Regions from separate parts of the Curtobacterium sp. YC1 genome, predicted to be linked through region 1. Evidence: predicted binding sites of a transcription regulator. Region 1 holds the regulator's gene; each other region holds the start of a gene.

The links. Region 1 encodes HrcA, which represses chaperone genes, less so after heat shock. Its sites were predicted from a motif close to TTNGCACTCGNNNNNNNCGAGTGCNAA; they were not measured.
Region 2: the regulator HrcA is predicted to act here: its motif matches at 1,766-1,792, upstream of I8920_RS00215 (Hsp20/alpha crystallin family protein).
Region 3: the regulator HrcA is predicted to act here: its motif matches at 2,043-2,069, upstream of groES (co-chaperone GroES).
Region 4: the regulator HrcA is predicted to act here: its motif matches at 1,091-1,117, upstream of groL (chaperonin GroEL).

What each region holds. Positions count from the first base shown of each region.
Region 1 is NZ_CP066341.1:1,379,624-1,383,881, forward strand. It holds gene hemW (radical SAM family heme chaperone HemW) at 1-1,236, shown strand, start outside; gene I8920_RS06550 (DUF4870 domain-containing protein) at 1,250-1,657, opposite strand; gene hrcA (heat-inducible transcriptional repressor HrcA) at 1,747-2,766, shown strand; gene dnaJ (molecular chaperone DnaJ) at 2,800-3,915, shown strand; gene I8920_RS06565 (16S rRNA (uracil(1498)-N(3))-methyltransferase) at 3,915-4,258, shown strand, end outside.
Region 2 is NZ_CP066341.1:41,250-45,507, reverse strand. It holds gene glgX (glycogen debranching protein GlgX) at 1-51, opposite strand, end outside; gene I8920_RS00230 (TetR/AcrR family transcriptional regulator) at 141-755, opposite strand; gene I8920_RS00225 (MarR family winged helix-turn-helix transcriptional regulator) at 851-1,387, opposite strand; gene I8920_RS00220 (hypothetical protein) at 1,406-1,588, opposite strand; gene I8920_RS00215 (Hsp20/alpha crystallin family protein) at 1,849-2,289, shown strand; gene I8920_RS00210 (hypothetical protein) at 2,302-2,607, shown strand; gene I8920_RS00205 (manganese catalase family protein) at 2,690-3,571, opposite strand; gene I8920_RS00200 (sensor histidine kinase) at 3,920-4,258, shown strand, end outside.
Region 3 is NZ_CP066341.1:3,047,808-3,052,065, reverse strand. It holds gene I8920_RS14385 (DUF4190 domain-containing protein) at 24-773, shown strand; gene I8920_RS14380 (class I SAM-dependent methyltransferase) at 801-2,003, opposite strand; gene groES (co-chaperone GroES) at 2,164-2,460, shown strand; gene rarD (EamA family transporter RarD) at 2,592-3,554, shown strand; gene I8920_RS14365 (ABC transporter substrate-binding protein) at 3,678-4,258, opposite strand, start outside.
Region 4 is NZ_CP066341.1:2,903,160-2,907,417, reverse strand. It holds gene I8920_RS13695 (LytR C-terminal domain-containing protein) at 1-482, shown strand, start outside; gene I8920_RS13690 (cold-shock protein) at 665-868, shown strand; gene groL (chaperonin GroEL) at 1,159-2,781, shown strand; gene I8920_RS13680 (hypothetical protein) at 2,876-3,829, opposite strand; gene I8920_RS13675 (sensor histidine kinase) at 4,032-4,258, opposite strand, start outside.

The DNA of each region.
Region 1 (4,258 bases):
AGTGCTCTCCCGATCGCCGATCCAGCGCCCGCGGACGGGCTCATCGTCCCGCGTCCGGGCGGGGCCTCCGGTGGGGCACCCGCGGTGGGCGACGTGCCGTTCGGCGTGTACGTGCACGTGCCGTTCTGCCGGGTCCGCTGCGGGTACTGCGACTTCAACACGTACACGGCGTCGGAACTGCGCGGGGTCCGGCGCGACGACTACGCCGGCCACGCCGTCCGCGAGATCGAGTGGGCCGCGACCGTGCTCGACCGCTCCGGGGTACCGCGGCGACCGGTGTCGACGGTGTTCTTCGGCGGCGGGACGCCCACCATGCTGCCGGCGTCGGACCTGGCGATGATCCTCCGGGCGATCGACGACACCTGGGGCATCCTGCCGGGGGCCGAGGTCACGACCGAGGCGAACCCCGACTCGGTCGACGCCGCGTCACTCGAGACGCTGCGCGCCGGCGGGTTCAACCGGATCAGCTACGGCATGCAGTCGGCGGTGCCGCACGTGCTCGCGACGCTCGACCGCACCCACGACCCGCTCCGGGTACCCGTCGTCGTCGACCTGGCGAAGCAGCAGGGGCTCGACGTGTCGCTCGACCTCATCTACTCGACGCCGGGGGAGTCGCTCGACGACTGGCGCACCTCGCTGGACGCCGCGATCGCCTGCGAGCCCGACCACGTGTCGGCGTACTCGCTCATCGTCGAGGACGGCACCGCGATGGGCCGGATGGTCGCCCGCGGTGAACTGCCCGCTCCCGACGACGACCTGGCGGCCGACATGTACGAGCTCGCCGACCAGGTGCTCGGGGACGCCGGGTACTCCTGGTACGAGGTGTCGAACTGGGCGCGCGGCGACGCGCACGCGAGTCGCCACAACCTGTCGTACTGGAAGGGCCACGACTGGTGGGGCGTCGGCCCCGGTGCGCACTCCGCCGTCGCCGGCACGCGCTGGTGGAACGTGAAGCACCCGGCCGCGTACGCGAACCGGGTGCTGTCGGGGGAGTCGCCGGCCGCCGGCCGCGAGACCATCGACGACGAGACCCGCTACGTCGAGCGCCTGCTGCTCGCGGCCCGCGTCCGCGGGGAACTCGCCACGAGCGAGATCCGCCAGGAGGCCCGTGGTCGGGTCGCCGGGCTCATCGCGCGTGGGCTGGTGGACGGCTCGGCCGCGGTGCGGGGACGGATCGACCTGACGCTGCAGGGTCGCCTGCTCGCCGACGCGGTGGTGCGGGAGCTGCTCGACTGAGCGATCGTGCCGACTACTGCTTGATGAACTCGATCGACAGGGGGTAGCGGTAGAACTGGCCCTGGTTCGCGGCGATCGCGGCCATGATGCCGAAGACGAGCGTCAGGACCACGATCAGCGGGAGCAACACCGCGCCGATCAGGACGACCGTGAGGAGTCCCGAGACGACGTAGGCGATGCCCATCGTGATGTGGAAGTTCAGCGCGACCCGGGTGTGTTCGCGGATGAAGTTGCCGCGGTCGCGCAGGACCAGGTACGCCACCAGGGGCGCGACGAAGTTGAAGAAGATGCCGCCGATGTGGGTCAGCGTGGCCCAGAGGCGCTGGTCCTCCGGTCGCATCTGCTGCGGCGGGGTGTACCCGCCCGGGTACTGGGGGCCGTTCGGGTTCTGCGGGCCACCGGGCTGCTGTCCGTAGGTCATGCCCGAAGCGTATCGGGGGAGCAGCCGTGCGGGCGTAGGATCAGCAGTCGACACGTCCGAGTGCCAGTCCGACCGGGAAGGAGACGCTCGTGGTCAGTGAACGCAGCCTCGAGGTCCTGAAGGCGATCGTGCGCGACTACGTGGCGTCGCGCGAACCGGTCGGGTCGAAGACCATCGTCGAGCGGCACGCCTTCGGGGTCAGCGCCGCGACGATCCGCAACGACATGGCCCTGCTCGAGGACGAGCAGCTCATCGCCGCCCCGCACACGTCGTCCGGCCGGGTCCCCACCGACAAGGGGTACCGCGTCTTCGTCGACCACCTCGCGGGTGCCCGTCCGCTCTCCAGCGCGCAGCGGCACGCGATCGAGACCTTCCTCGGCGCCCCGAACGACCTCGACGAGGTGCTCGGGCGCACCGTCCGGCTGCTCAGCCAGCTCACGAACCAGGTCGCCCTGGTGCAGTACCCCTCGATGGTGCGCGCCCGGGTGCAGCACGTCGAACTCGTCCGGCTCGGCGACGCGCGTCTGATGGTGGTGCTCATCACCGACACCGCCCGGGTCGAGCAGCGTGTGGTCGAGACCGACGTGCCGCTCGACGAGCCCTCGCTGTCCGAGCTCCGGTCCGTCGTGAACGGCGCGACCGTGGGCCTCCTGCTCCAGGACGTCCCGACCGCACTCCGGGCGGTGCCGCAGCAGCTCCGTCCCGACGCCCAGACCCTCGGCGGAGTCGTCGTCGCGACGCTCATCGAGCAGGTCGCGGCGAACCGGCAGGACCGCCTGCTCATGGCCGGGGCCGCGAACCTGGCGAAGAGCGAGCAGGACTTCTCCGGCGGCCTCTTCCCGGTGCTCGAGGCGATCGAGGAACAAGTCACCCTGCTCCGGTTGTTCGGGGAGATGCAGGTGGACGACATCGCGGTGGCGGCCCGGATCGGTGCGGAGAACGCCGAGTACGGGCTCGACGCCACGAGCATCGTCGCCGGCGGCTACCTGGCCGGTGGCGAGGTGGCCCGCCTGGGCGTCCTCGGACCGACCCGGATGGACTACGGGACGAACATGGCGGCCGTCCGCGCCGTCGCACGGTACCTGTCCAAGCTCCTGGGCGAACATTGACCGACCGACCGAACCCAACCGACTGAGGGATACGTGGCAGACCACTACGACGTCCTCGGCGTCCAGCGAGACGCCTCCGATGCCGACATCAAGAAGGCCTACCGCCGGCTGGCGCGCGAGCTCCACCCGGACGTGAACCCGGCCCCCGACGCCGCCGAGCGCTTCAAGGACGTGACGCACGCCTACGACGTGCTCAGCGACCCCGAGCAGCGCCGTCGGTACGACGCCGGCCCGCAGGCCGACAGCCCGTTCGGCGGTGGCGCGGCCGGCTTCAGCGACATCTTCGACGCCTTCTTCGGCGGCGGCGGTGGTGGCGGTGGACGCGGGTCGGGCCCGCGCAGCCGTGCCGAGCGCGGCCAGGACGCCCTGCTCCGCATCGAGGTCGACCTCGACGAGGTCGTCTTCGGCACCCACAAGGACGTCGAGGTCGACACGGCCGTGCTGTGCGAGACGTGCCACGGCTCGTGCTGTGCCCCCGGCACCAGCCCGCGCACGTGCGACATCTGCGGCGGGTCCGGGCACATCCAGCGCCAGGTCCGCTCGCTCCTCGGCAACGTCGTGACGAGCGCGCCGTGCGGCACCTGCCGCGGGTACGGCACCGTGATCCCGAGCCCCTGCCCGACCTGCCAGGGCCAGGGCCGCGTCCGCGCCCGACGCACGGTCCCGGTGGACGTCCCCGCCGGTGTCGACTCGGGTCTGCGCCTGCAGATGCCCGGTCAGGGCGAGGTCGGCCCGGCCGGTGGTCCCTCGGGTGACCTCTACCTGGAGATCCGCGTCCGCCACGACGACGTCTTCAGCCGTGACGGCGACGACCTGCTCGCCACGCTCGAGGTCGGCATGACCGACGCGGTGCTGGGCACGACCACGACCATCGACGGGCTCGACGGCCCGGTCGAGCTCGAGATCCGTCCAGGCGTGCAGAGCGCCGACGTGCTGGTCATCAAGGACCGCGGCATCACGAAGCTGCGCGGGAACGGCCGCGGTGACCTGCGGGTCGGCGTGCAGGTCGTGACCCCGACCAAGCTGTCGCACAAGGAACGACAGCTGGTCGAGCAGCTCGCGAAGTCGCACAAGACGACGGCGCCCCAGCTCGCCCGGTTCCAGCAGGGCATGTTCGGCAAGCTGCGCGACCGGTTCTTCAACCACTGATGGCCTCGCTCTACCTGGTCGACTCGCTCGACGGCGTGGCCGTCGGCGGCACCGTGCCGCTCGACGGCCCCGAGGGTCGGCACGCCGTGACGGTGTCGCGGGTGCGCGTCGGCGAACCGCTGCGCATCTCCGACGGCCGCGGCACGGTCGTCGCCGGCTCGGTCGCCGAGGTGGGGCGGGACACCCTGACGCTCGCCGTCGAGACGGTGTCGGTCGACCCGGCGCCGTCCCCGTCGCTGACGCTCGTCCAGGCGCTCGCGAAGGGCGGACGCGACGAGATGGCCGTCCAGGCGGCCACCGAGGTCGGCGTCGACCGGGTGGTCCCGTGGGCCGCCGCACGCAG
Region 2 (4,258 bases), 1.3 Mb from region 1:
GCCCCCGTCGACGAGCGTGACGCCGAGCGGGGTGCGCGAAGAAGTGGTCATGCTGCCCTTCTACCGGCCGGTCGCTGTGCCCTCGACCGCCTGGCGTACCCCGTGGCCGGTCTGCGCACCCGTGGGCCGCGGGTCCGCGGTCAGGAGGCGGGTGGGACGAGCTGCTCGAGCAGTCGCAGCACCCGTTCGCCGTCGACGGCGTCCGGGTCGAGCAACCACTGCACCTGCAGGCCGTCCGACGCGGCGATGCTCAGGCTGGCCAGGTCGACCGGGTCCAGGTCGGCACGGATCCGGCCGTCCGCCTGGTCGGCCGCGATGAGGCCGGCGAGCTCGGCACGCAGTCGGGCGAAGCGTTCGCGCATGAAGTCGCGCGTGGCCGGGTGCCCCTCCTGCACGGCGTCGGCCGCCAGCGTCGTGTAGAGCTGCACGAGCCCCGGGACCGCCCGGTTGCGGGACGCGCTCTCGCGCATGTCCCCGATCGCCGACTTCATCCGGTCCGGGGCGCCCTGCTCGCGCACCTCGTGCTCGCGGTACACGGCGAGCAGCAGTTCGTCACGGCTCGGGAAGTAGTGCCGCAGAGCCGCGTGCGTGATCCCCAGCGCTTCGGCGACCGAGCGGAGCGACGAGGCGTCGACACCCTGCTCCGCGACCATGCGGATCATCTCGTCGAGGATCTGCGCGCGGCGCTCGGTGCCCTTGCGGTACCCGCCGCGGCGCGGCTGGGCCGCGTCGTCCTCGTCCGCGGGGTGCGTCATGCTTCCAACTTACCGCTGGAAGGTTTTCTCGCCACCCCCGGACGGGAGGCCCGTGGCGGCGCCGCCCCGCGCCTCCCGTCCGCCCCCTGGTCGCGTCAGGCGCGGTGGTCGACCGTGTACTCGTCGGCGGGAGCGGGCGAACCCGCGGCGAGCGCCTCGACCACCTTGGTCAGGGAGTCCGCCAGCACGGCGTTGTCGGCGTCGGACAGCCGGTCGAGCACCTCGACCACGGCTTCGTGGAACCGCGCGTACGAGGCGTCGATCTTCTCGGCGGCCCGGTCGGTCGGCGCGAGCACCTGCGCCCGGCGGTCCGTGGGGTGTGCCGTGCGGGACAGGAGCCCCTGCTGCACCAGCCCGTCCACGATCTTGGTGACCGAGGCGTTCGAGACCGCGAGCATCACGGCCAGGTCCTTCGGACCGGTGACGCGGCCGTCGCGGTGCGCCTGGAGCAGGTAGCGGACGGCCAGGAACTCGTTCTTCGACAGGCCGCTCTCGATGCGCGCGGACTCGATCTGCTGGTCCTCGGCGTGCTGCAGTCGCAGCAGCGCGTCGACGGCGGTCCTGGCCGCCGCGGACCGGGGTTCGCGGGCGTAGAGGTGGACGTGCTCTCGACGGACGACGGTCAACGGCATGCGGTCATGCGCTCCTTGCTAGCTGACGGGTGCGGCGAAGAAGTCGCCGTAGGACGGCTCGACGTGGCGCGTGAGCAGTGCGGGGTCCTGGATGCGGCGCTCGACGTAGGCGTCGATGACGGCGGGGTCGGTGAGCCCGACGCGGGTGTGGCTGCCACCCGTCCGTGCGGCCCGAGGCATCCCGGAGTACGTGCTGAGCATGTCGTGTCCCACCCTTCGTGCGTCCCTGCGTCCCGTTCGGACGATCGAACTCTTTCACACCGTGAACGATCAGTCCAACGAACTACTCGCCAGCTGTACGTTTTGCGCGGTGAACGATCGGAGTCGTCGGTGCAGCCCTGGCGGGAGCGCAGTTCTCGGCGTCCTCCGAGCAGACGTTTGGCACTCACCAGGGTCGAGTGCTAGAACGTTGGCAGTTGAGTCGAGGGGACTCAACGAGAACCACGAAGGAGTTGATTCCGATGACGATGAACTTCGATCCGTTCCGCGAGCTCGACCGCCTCGCCGGCTCCCTGCTCGGCACCGCGACCGGCCCGCGCTCGATGCCGATGGACCTGTACCGCACCGGTGACCACTACGTCCTCGACGTCGACCTGCCCGGCATCGACCCGGGCTCGGTCGACATCGACGTCGACGGTTCCGTCCTGACGATCCGCGCCGAGCGCACCCTCGGCGCCCCGGAGGGGTCGCAGTGGCTGACGCGCGAGCGACAGCCCGGCTCGTTCGTCCGGCAGCTGACGCTCGGTGACGGCCTCGACGCCGAGCGCATCACCGCCGGCTACGACAACGGCGTGCTGAGCGTCACCATCCCGGTCAAGGAGTCCGCGAAGCCGCGCAAGATCGCCGTCTCGGTCGGTGGCGGTTCCGAGCAGCTCGCGGTCGGCAGCGGGCAGTCCGAGTAGCACGGGGGCGCGATGGCAACACTGCTCAACGCACTCGTCGCGATCGCGGCCGTCACCGCCGCGCTCACCGCGACGAGCCTCGACCGCCGGGCGGCGGTCCTGCTCGGGGCGACCGGCAGCACGGTCGGCGCCTTCCTGGCCTGGGTGATCGCACCGGCGGCCTGGGCCGGCGCCCCGTTCCTGCCGTGGCTCGCCGCGGTCCTCGGGACCGCGGTGCTCGTGGCGGGGTGGAGTGCGGTCCGGCTGTACGACGGCGTCTTCGCCCCGCCGCCGGAACCGTCGGACGACACCGGCGCGGTCGCGACGGCCCGGTGGTGACCACCTGACGGACGGGAGGCGCGGTGCCAGCCGGCACCGCGCCTCCCGTTCGTTCGTCACCGTGTGGGCAGACGGTGCGCGACTACTCCTTGTTGAGCTTGTCCTGCACCAGGCCGGCCGTCTTCTCGACGACGTTCGGCAGCTCGGTGGTGCCGTAGAACCGCACGTCGGGGTGCGTGGGCGGGGGCATCGGCACCGAGGTCGTGGGGCCGTCGTGGTACGTGTACTCGCCCTTGCCGTCGAACGACGGACCGCTCGCCCACGGGCCGTTCTTCGCCTCGGCACCGTCGGAGAAGTTGAGGTACTGGTAGTTGACCTCCTGGTTCTCCTTGGACTGCGGGAAGTTGCTCGGCACCGGGAAGCCCTCGACGCCCTTCTCGCGCAGCTCGGCCGCGGCCGTCGCCCACATGTTCTGGTGCATGGTGTCGCGGGCGATGAGGAAGGACAGCAGGTCCCGCACGCCGTGGTCGTCGGTCATGTGGTACAGCCGTGCAGCCTGCACGCGCCCCTGCATCTCGGCGTTCTCGTTCGCGGTGAAGTCGGCGAGCAAGTTGCCGCTCGCCGTGATGTACGAGCCCTGCCACGGGTTGCCGTTGCTGTCCACCGGACGGGCACCGGCACCGGCGACGATGGCGTGCTGTACGTCGGTGCCGCCCACGATCGCGGCGACGGTCGGGTCGTCCTGCAGTGCGTCCTCGGTGATGCCGAGCGGGGACTTCTCGAGCAGCTGCGCGATCATCGTCGCGAGCATCTCGACGTGGCCCATCTCCTCGGCACCGATGCCGAAGACCATGTCGCGGTACTTGCCCGGGATGTGCATGTTCCACGCCTGGAACTGGTACTGCAGCGCGACGGAGATCTCGCCGTACTGACCGCCGAGCACCTCCTGCAGCTTGCGTGCGTAGACGGCGTCGGGCTTGTCGGGCGTCGACTTGAACTGGAGTTCCTGCTTGTGGAAGTACAAATGGTGCTCCTTCGTCTCAGCGGATGCTCTCGATCCGAGCGGCTGTTGGTCCCGATGCTCCGCGGCGGGCACTGGGCGGCCGTTCGGACTGGCCGGATCACGCGGGCGGACCTCCGGCCCGCCAGGACCCCCGGTACCGGTCGGCTTCACCCGGCAGGCGGAGGCGCTTCCACCCACCGCCCGATGCCCCTGGTCCGCCGGTTCCGCAGGCTGGGAGCATGCAGACGTCCACCAAGCACACCATCGCCACCCTGCTGCTCTGCGCCGCGATCGTGGCCACCACCGTCGTCACGCTCATGGCCATGACGCCCCCCGCGTGACGCCGCCGTGGCATGGGAGGATCGAGCCGTGACCGAACGGGGCAGGTTCCTCCGGCCGCTCGCCACCCGGTCGATCGTCGTCGACGTGGCCTGGGCGGCCCTCGCGGCGTTCGTCTTCCTGCTGCCCATCGACCTCGAGCTCGAGCGTGCGAGCCTCGCCGCGGTCCTGTCCGCGTCGGTGGCGATCGCCCTGCGCCGGGTCTCCCCGTCGGCGGCGATGGCGATGATCGTCGTCCTCGGTGTCATCCAGGTCGGCGGCGGCGAGCGCCCGTCCCTCGTCGACCTCGCGATGTTCGTCGTGATCGGCACGGCCGCGGTGGTCGGCAGCCGGACCGAGGTCGTCGTGTCGGGTGTGCTCGCCGTCGTC
Region 3 (4,258 bases), 1.6 Mb from region 1:
CGGGCGCCCGAGAGGGGTGGACGGTGTCCGATCAGAACGAGTGGCCGAAGCCGGGCGAGACGCCGAGCGGCGCAGCGAACGGGCAGCCGGACGGCGCACCCGCCCCGGACGCACCGCAGGCCCCGTCGGCACCGGAGGCCCCCGGGGCACCGCAGCACCCGTTCGGACAGCAGCAGCAGGACCCCTACGCCGCACCGCAGCAGCCGCAGAACCCGTACGGCGCTCCCCACCCGCAGAACCCCTACGCCCAGCCGCAGTACGGCCACCAGCAGCAGCACCAGCCGTACGCCGCACCGCAGCAGCCGTACGGACAGCAGCAGCAGCAGAACCCGTACGCGCAGCAGCAGAACTCCTACGGGCAGCAGCAGAACCCGTACGCGCAGCAGCAGAACCCCTACGCCGCCCCGCACAACCCGTACGCCCAGCAGCAGTACGCCGCCGACCCCGCGGCCTACCAGCCGTACGCGCAGCGGCCGAAGACGAACACGCTGGCGATCCTGTCGATCGTGTTCGGCCTCGCCGCGATCCCGATGTGGTTCCTCGCCATCCTCCTCGGGCCGGCCGGTGCGATCCTGGGCCACGTCGCACTCGGCAAGATCAAGCAGAACGGCGAAGCGGGCCGTGGGCTCGCGCTGACCGGCATCATCTCGGGATGGGTGATGACCGGCATCTGGCTCATCTGGGTCGCCTTCATCATCTTCCTGGCCGCCGCCGGGCAAGACTCGTACTCCACCTACGACTACGACTCGTCGACCGGCGCCTTCATCGGCTGACCCAGCGCCACACGCGGCCCCCGGCCGTCACCCGGCCACGTCGCCGAGCCGCTCGCACAGGATCGCCGTGTGGCGTCCCTCCAGGCGGGTGAGCACGAGCGTGACGCGACCCGATCCGCGCAACCGCAACCGCTTGCGGAACTGCGCCGGGTCGACGTCGACGCCCCGCTTCTTGATCTCGACGGTCCCGATGCCGTCGGCGGCGAGCCGCGCGGACAGGCGCTTGACGTCGAGCGGCATCGTGTCGAGCACCCGGAACCCCTGCGCGAACGGGGTCGAGACGGCGCGGTCCGACGTCACGTAGGCGATCCCGTCGGACAGCATGTGCCCGTCGAGCCCGCGTGCCAGGTCACCGATCAGCCGCGCCCGGATCACGGCGCCGTCCGGCTCGTACAGGTGGGTGCCGAGTGGCCCGACCTCGGCGTCCTCGGCATCGGCCGGTCCGGTCATCTCGGCGATGCCGTGCGCACCGATCACGGTGGCCGCCCGTCGGATGCCGGGTCGGGCGAGGGGGCCGAACCACAGGGCGAGCTCGACGACCTCGCGGTCGACCGAGGTCCACTGCGCCTCGGCGGTGTCCGGGATCAGGTCGCGGTCGATGCCCGGGCCGAGCTTGACGCCCGTCGGGGTGGTCGTCGCGGCGGCGAAGACGGTGTCGAGCGAGGGGGACCAGTCGTCCGGATCGGCCAGTCGTCGGGTGTCGGAGTGGCCGCTCGTCCGTCGCGCCGGGTCCATCCACACGCCGTCGACCGAGCTGACGTCGAAGGTGGCGGCGTCGCCGAGCTCGACCCGGGCGTTCGGCCAGACGGCCAGGTTGTGCGTGGCGACGGCGGCGGTGACCTCGTCGCGGTCGACGGCGGTGACGTCGAGGTCGAGCGCGGCCATCGCCATCGCGTCCCCGCCGATGCCGCAGCCCAGGTCGGCGACGCGCGTGATGCCGGCGGCGGCGAAGCGTCCGGCGTGCTGTGCCGCCACCTGCAGGCGTGTGGCCTGTTCGAGCCCGGCCTCGGTGAAGAGCATGCGGGACGCGAAGTCGCCGAACTTGCCGCGGGCCTTCAGCCGCAGCTTCGCCTGGGTCAGCACCGCGGCGACCAGCCGGGGATCGTGCCCCTCGGCCCGGAGTCGTGACACGACGCGGACGATCTCGCCGCTGTCGGAGACGCCGGGGGTACGGTCGAGCAGGGCCATCCCGTCGGGGGTCAGCAGTGCGGCGAGTTCGGCGGCGTCCATGCGTCGATCCTCGCAGGTGCTGCGTGTCCTCTGGATGTGCTGGCACTCGGATTGACCGAGTGCCAGAGGCCCCCTAGAGTTGGCGTTGGCACTCTCCTGTGCGTAGTGCCAACCCGGTTTTCATCTGTACCGAGTCCGTACCGAGAAAGAAGAGGTCACCGTGGCCGTCAGCATCAAGCCGCTCGAGGATCGCATCGTCATCCGCCAGGTCGAGGCGGAGCAGACCACCGCTTCCGGTCTGGTCATCCCCGACACCGCGAAGGAGAAGCCCCAGGAGGGCGAGGTCGTCGCCGTGGGTCCGGGTCGTATCGACGACAACGGCAACCGCGTCCCGCTCGACGTCGCCGTCGGCGACAAGGTCATCTACTCCAAGTACGGCGGCACCGAGGTCAAGTACTCGGGCGAGGACCTGCTGGTCCTGTCGGCCCGCGACGTCCTCGCGGTGATCGTGCACTGAGTCCAGTACTCCTCTCGGACGCCCCGTCCGGCCCTGCGGCCGGCGGGGCGTCCGTGCGTTCCGGCCCAGTCCGCCCTGCCTGGAGGCCCGGTGCGGCCCCGGTGGTCCGCCGACCTTCCTAGGATGGTTCCGTGAGTGAACCGAGTCGGGCGCGACCCGCCCGCAGCGAGGCGTCCGTCGGCGTGGTGCAGGCCGTCGTGGCCTACGGGCTCTGGGGCCTCATGCCGCTGCTCTTCGCAGCGATGGCCCCCGCGGCGGCGTTCGAGATCGTCGCCTGGCGGATCGTCTTCGGCCTGGTGTTCTGCGCGGTCGCGATCGCCGTGACGCGCTCGTGGCTCCGGACCCGCACCCTGGTCGCCCAGCGCCGGGTGATGCTCGTGATGGGGCTCGCGGCCGTCCTCATCCTGGTGAACTGGACGGTGTACGTCCTCGCGACGACCACCGGCCACACCGTCGAGGCGGCGCTCGGCTACTTCATCAACCCGCTCGTCACGATCGCGCTCGGCGTCGTGGTCCTCCGCGAGCGCCTGCGTCCGGCGCAGTGGGTGGCCGTCGGCCTGAGCGTCGTCGCGGTCGTCGTCATCGCGGTGGGCTACGGCCGCATGCCGTGGATCTCCCTCGCCCTGGCGTTCTCGTTCGGGCTGTACGGCCTGGTGAAGAAGCGGGTCGGCGGCACGGTGGACGCCCTGAGCGGCCTGACCATCGAGACCGCGTGGCTGCTGCCGATCGCGGTCGTCGCGCTGGTGGTGCTCGGGGTCACCGGCCTCGGCGGCGGCGTGACGTTCACGACCGAGGGCTGGGGCCACACCGTCATCACGGTGCTGACCGGGCCGGCGACCGCGGTGCCCCTGCTGCTGTTCGCCTCGTCGGCGCGCCGGGTGAGCCTGTCGACCCTCGGGCTGACGCAGTACCTCGCCCCGGTGATGCAGCTGCTCGTCGGGGTGCTCGTGCAGCACGAGGAGATGTCGGCCGGACGCTGGTTCGGCTTCGGCATCGTGTGGCTGGCGCTCGTGGTGCTGACGGCCGACTCGTTCGCCGCGGCGCGCGCGTCCCGTCGCGGAACCGGCGCACCCACCCCGGCCGAGCCCGCCTGACGGAGGCCCCACGGGCCTCCAGGTCGCTCGTCGCGTCTGTCTGCCGGACCGACCACCATCGCGAACGCGACAGTCCCCCCGCGGGAGTTCCGCGGGGGGACTGTCGATCGCCGGAGCGGTGCCCTACTTCTTCACCGCACCCTGGATGGCGCTCTGGTACACGGGCTTGTTGTCGCCGTCGAACTTGTAGATGCCGATGTAGGCGCTCGACGGGTCGTTGTTCTCGTCGAACGGACCGATGCCCGACGGGCCGGTGTAGTGCACGTCCTCGCCCTTGTCGAGCAGGTCCTTGCACTCCTCGAACGTCGCGCACTCGGTACCACCGTCGGCACCCGACACCGCCGCCATGTTGGCCTGGATGGTGGCCGAGTCGGTGCCCTTGCCCTTCACCGCGGCGAGGGCGGCGAGGATCGTCGCGTCGTACGACTCGGCCGCGTACGAGTAGTCGGCGAGGGTCTTGCCCGACGACTCCTTGTAGAACGCGGCGAGCTCCTTCTTGAAGTCGTCCTTCGGCGAGGCGCCGGGGATGGTGCCCTGGGCGCCGGACAGCGTGCCCTTGTCGAAGTCCTTCGAGTAGTCCGCCGTGTTGCCGTCGGACATGTAGATCTTCGCGGTGTTCCCCTGCGAGACGAGCTCCGGGATGATCGACTTCGTCTCGTCGAAGGACAGGACGACGATCGCGTCGGGCTTCTCAGCGAGCGCCG
Region 4 (4,258 bases), 1.5 Mb from region 1:
TCGGCATCGGCGTGCTCGTGCTCGCACTGCTGAACGGCAGCTACTCGTTCACCGGGTCGGACTCCCCGTCGGCCAGCAGCTCGGCCACGTCGAAGCCGTCGTCGTCGGCGAGCTCGGAGCCGTCGCGGTCCTCGTCGGGTGGTGCCGACGCCGGTTCCGGTTCGGCGGACGCCGGCGGAGCAGCAGCCGCGACGCCGCAGCAGCAGGGGGCGACCACCGTCGTCGTCCTGAACGGCACGACCACCTCGGGCCTCGCCGCGCGGGCGAGCGCCACGTTGACCGGTGCGGGCTGGCAGGTCGCCTCGACCGGGGACGCCGGCACGACGGGGTCGACCTCGACGATCGTGTACTACCAGCAGGCTTCGCAGGCAGCGGTCGCGCAGGGCGTCGCGAAGCAGCTCGGTGTCACGGCGGTGCAGCAGTCGGCTGCCTTCCCGAACGCTGACGTGAGCGTCGTCCTCGGCGCCGACTACACCGGCTGAGCGGTCGTCGCGCCCGGCTCTGCGCCGGTTTGTGTGACGACTGTGTTTCGATCTCGTTGATTTCTGTCGGAATCGACGTGAAAGAACGTCACGCCTCTTGCCTGATCGGTCGTGTTCGGTCAGAGTCCCATGCAGACGACGATCACGTCGTTCCGCACTGCAGTACCAGGGAGCAAGAGATCATGGCCAACGGAACCGTGAAGTGGTTCAACGCTGAAAAGGGCTTCGGCTTCATCACCGTGGATGGAGGAGGCCAGGACGTGTTCGTGCACTACTCGGCCATCGACATGTCGGGTTACAAGGTCCTCGAGGAGGGCCAGGCGGTCGTCTTCGACGTCGGCACCGGGTCGAAGGGCCCGCAGGCCGAGTCGGTCCGTCCCGCCTGAGCACGACCACTTCGCGAACGCGCCGTCCCCGAGGGGCGGCGCGTTCGTCATGTGCGGGCGGCGCGCCCGTGGTGCGTCGGCGGCGCGCCTGCGGTGCGCGGGGACCGCGTGCGCCGCGTGGGGTGGTGGAGCCGCAGTGCTCGGGGCGTGACGCGTCCTGGGAAGTCGTCACGAGCCTCCCGACTGTGTTGCACTCACACCCGGCGAGTGCCAGAATCGGCGTTGGCACTCGCTCACGCTGAGTGCCAGCACGACCCCCATGACGACGTCCGGGAGGGACGAAAACTCACATGGCTAAGATCATTGCTTTCGACGAGGAGGCCCGCCGTGGCCTCGAGCGCGGCCTGAACCAGCTGGCCGACGCCGTGAAGGTGACGCTCGGCCCGCGCGGCCGCAACGTCGTCCTCGAGAAGAAGTGGGGCGCCCCCACGATCACGAACGACGGTGTCTCCATCGCCAAGGAGATCGAGCTCGACGACCCGTACGAGAAGATCGGTGCGGAGCTCGTCAAGGAGGTCGCCAAGAAGACCGACGACGTCGCCGGTGACGGTACGACCACCGCGACCGTGCTCGCTCAGGCGCTCGTCCGCGAGGGCCTCCGCAACGTCGCCGCCGGTGCCGACCCCGTGTCGCTCAAGCGCGGCATCGAGAAGGCCGTCGCCGCCGTCTCCGACCAGCTCCTCGCCAACGCGAAGGACATCGAGACCAAGGACCAGATCGCCGCGACCGCGTCGATCTCGGCCGCTGACCCGACCATCGGCGCGCTCATCGCCGAGGCCATCGACAAGGTCGGCAAGGAAGGTGTCGTCACCGTCGAGGAGTCGAACACCTTCGGCACCGAGCTCGAGCTGACCGAGGGCATGCGCTTCGACAAGGGCTACCTGTCGCAGTACTTCGTCACCGACCCCGAGCGTCAGGAAGCCGTCTTCGAGGACGCCTACATCCTGATCGTCAACTCGAAGATCTCGAACATCAAGGACCTCCTGCCGGTCGTCGACAAGGTGATCCAGGCGGGCAAGCAGCTCCTGATCATCGCCGAGGACGTCGACGGCGAGGCCCTGGCCACGCTCGTCGTGAACAAGATCCGCGGCATCTTCAAGTCCGTCGCCGTCAAGGCTCCGGGCTTCGGTGACCGTCGCAAGGCCATGCTGCAGGACATCGCGATCCTCACCGGCGGCCAGGTCATCTCGGAAGAGGTCGGCCTCAAGCTCGAGAACGCGACGCTCGACCTGCTCGGTCGTGCCCGCAAGGTCGTCATCACCAAGGACGAGACCACGATCGTCGAGGGTGCCGGCGACGCCGAGCAGATCGCCGGCCGTGTCCGCCAGATCCGTTCCGAGATCGAGGCGACCGACTCCGACTACGACCGCGAGAAGCTCCAGGAGCGCCTCGCCAAGCTCGCCGGTGGCGTCGCCGTCATCAAGGCGGGTGCCGCGACCGAGGTCGAGCTCAAGGAGCGCAAGCACCGCATCGAGGACGCCGTCCGCAACGCGAAGGCTGCCGTCGAGGAGGGCATCGTCGCCGGTGGTGGCGTCGCGCTCATCCAGGCCGGTGCCGTGGCGCTCGAGTCCCTCGAGCTCGAGGGTGACGAGGCGACCGGTGCGAACATCGTCCGCGTCGCGATCGACGCACCGCTCAAGCAGATCGCGCTGAACGCCGGTCTCGAGCCGGGTGTCGTCGCCGCCAAGGTCCGCGAGCTCGAGTCGGGTTGGGGCCTCAACGCCGCGACCGGCGAGTACGTCGACCTGATCGCCGCCGGCATCATCGACCCCGCCAAGGTCACGCGCTCGGCGCTGCAGAACGCTGCGTCGATCGCCGGTCTGTTCCTGACCACCGAGGCCGTCGTCGCCGACAAGCCGGAGAAGACCCCGGCCATGCCGGCCGGCGACCCGACGGGTGGCATGGACTTCTAGTCCGTCCTGACGGTAACGGCCCTCGTACGCTGCGCGTGCGGGGGCCCTTCCGCGTGCGGGGGGGCGGGGGGCGCCGAGGTCGCACTTCGGCATGTCATCTCGCCCCTCTACCGGGCCCGAGTGCGACCTCACGCGATGCTCGATCCACCTTGTCGTGTGCTCGAGCGAACGCGCGCCGGAGTTCCTCGAGGAAGGCCGCAGGGGCGCGGATGTCGGGCGCCGTCGTCCGGATGACCGACCACCCCGACGACGTGAACGCGTTGCTGCGCTGGCGATCGCGGTGGAAGGTGGCCGGATCGGTCCGGTGATGGTCGCCGTCGTGCTCGAGCGCGATGCGGAGTTCCGGCCATGCCATGTCTGCCCTGCCGATGAACCGACCCTCGGCATCGTGCACGTCGACGTTCAACGCCGGCTCCGGGAACCCTGCGTCCGTCACGATCAGCCGCAGGATCGTCTCCATCGGCGACTCGGAGCCGACCCTGATCTGCTCGAGCGCCGCGCGAGCCGCTGTGACACCGCGGTCACCTCGACGGATCGTGGCGCGCAGCTGAGCCTGGGTGGTCAGACGACCGACGCCGACCATGTGGTCACCGAGCACGACGAGTTCCCGGACCGAGAGGAGTGTCCGGCACTCGTACCAAGCCGACGCGGGAGTACTCACCCGTACGCCGAAGATCACGGCAGTCGACGCGCGATCGGTCGCGATCCGGTGCCCGACGATGCCGACACGGCGTTCGATCGGCCCGAGTCCGACGGTCGCGACGTGGATCGGCGCTGAGTCGATCGTGGCCCAGCGGGGCAGCGGACAGCTCCAGAGCTGCGCGGCAGAGACGTGGCTCACGAGCTGGTCCTGTCGCAGCAGCAGGCTGAGCGCCATCACCCGGTGCACGAACTCGTCCTGGCCCGACGGCAGTCGAACCCCTCGTGCGGGGATGGTCAGATCGCCCCGCGCCAGCCGGTTCTTCCCCACTCCGGCTTCGAGTGCGTCGGCCACGCGGAACGGTGTGTTCGAGAAGCGGCTGGGGAGCGGGGCAGGACGACGAGGCATGACCGCAGCCTGGTTCCGGGACCGACGTCGGCGAGGGCCGCCACCGCCCGCCGTGGACAGATGATCCTCCTCACGCCCCGGTGCAGGAGAACCCCCGGCGGTGAGATCGCACTTCGACCCCGATGGCCGGGCGAGATGTGGGACGAAGTGCGACTTCACGGCAGCGCGGCGCGCGCCGGGCACCGCACCGCGCCGCGCGGCGTCAGGCGGCGAAGTCGCGGGGGAGCAGGGGGAGCCAGACGCGGAACGTGGCGCCGCCGCCCTCGGTGTCGAAGACCTCGACGGAGCCGTGGTGCGCCGCGACGATGCCCGACACGATCGCGAGCCCGAGGCCCGAGCCGCCGGTGTCACGGGCACGCGAGGTGTCCGCACGCCAGAACCGCTGGAAGATCTTCTCGCGCAGCTGTGCGGGGATGCCCTCGCCGTGGT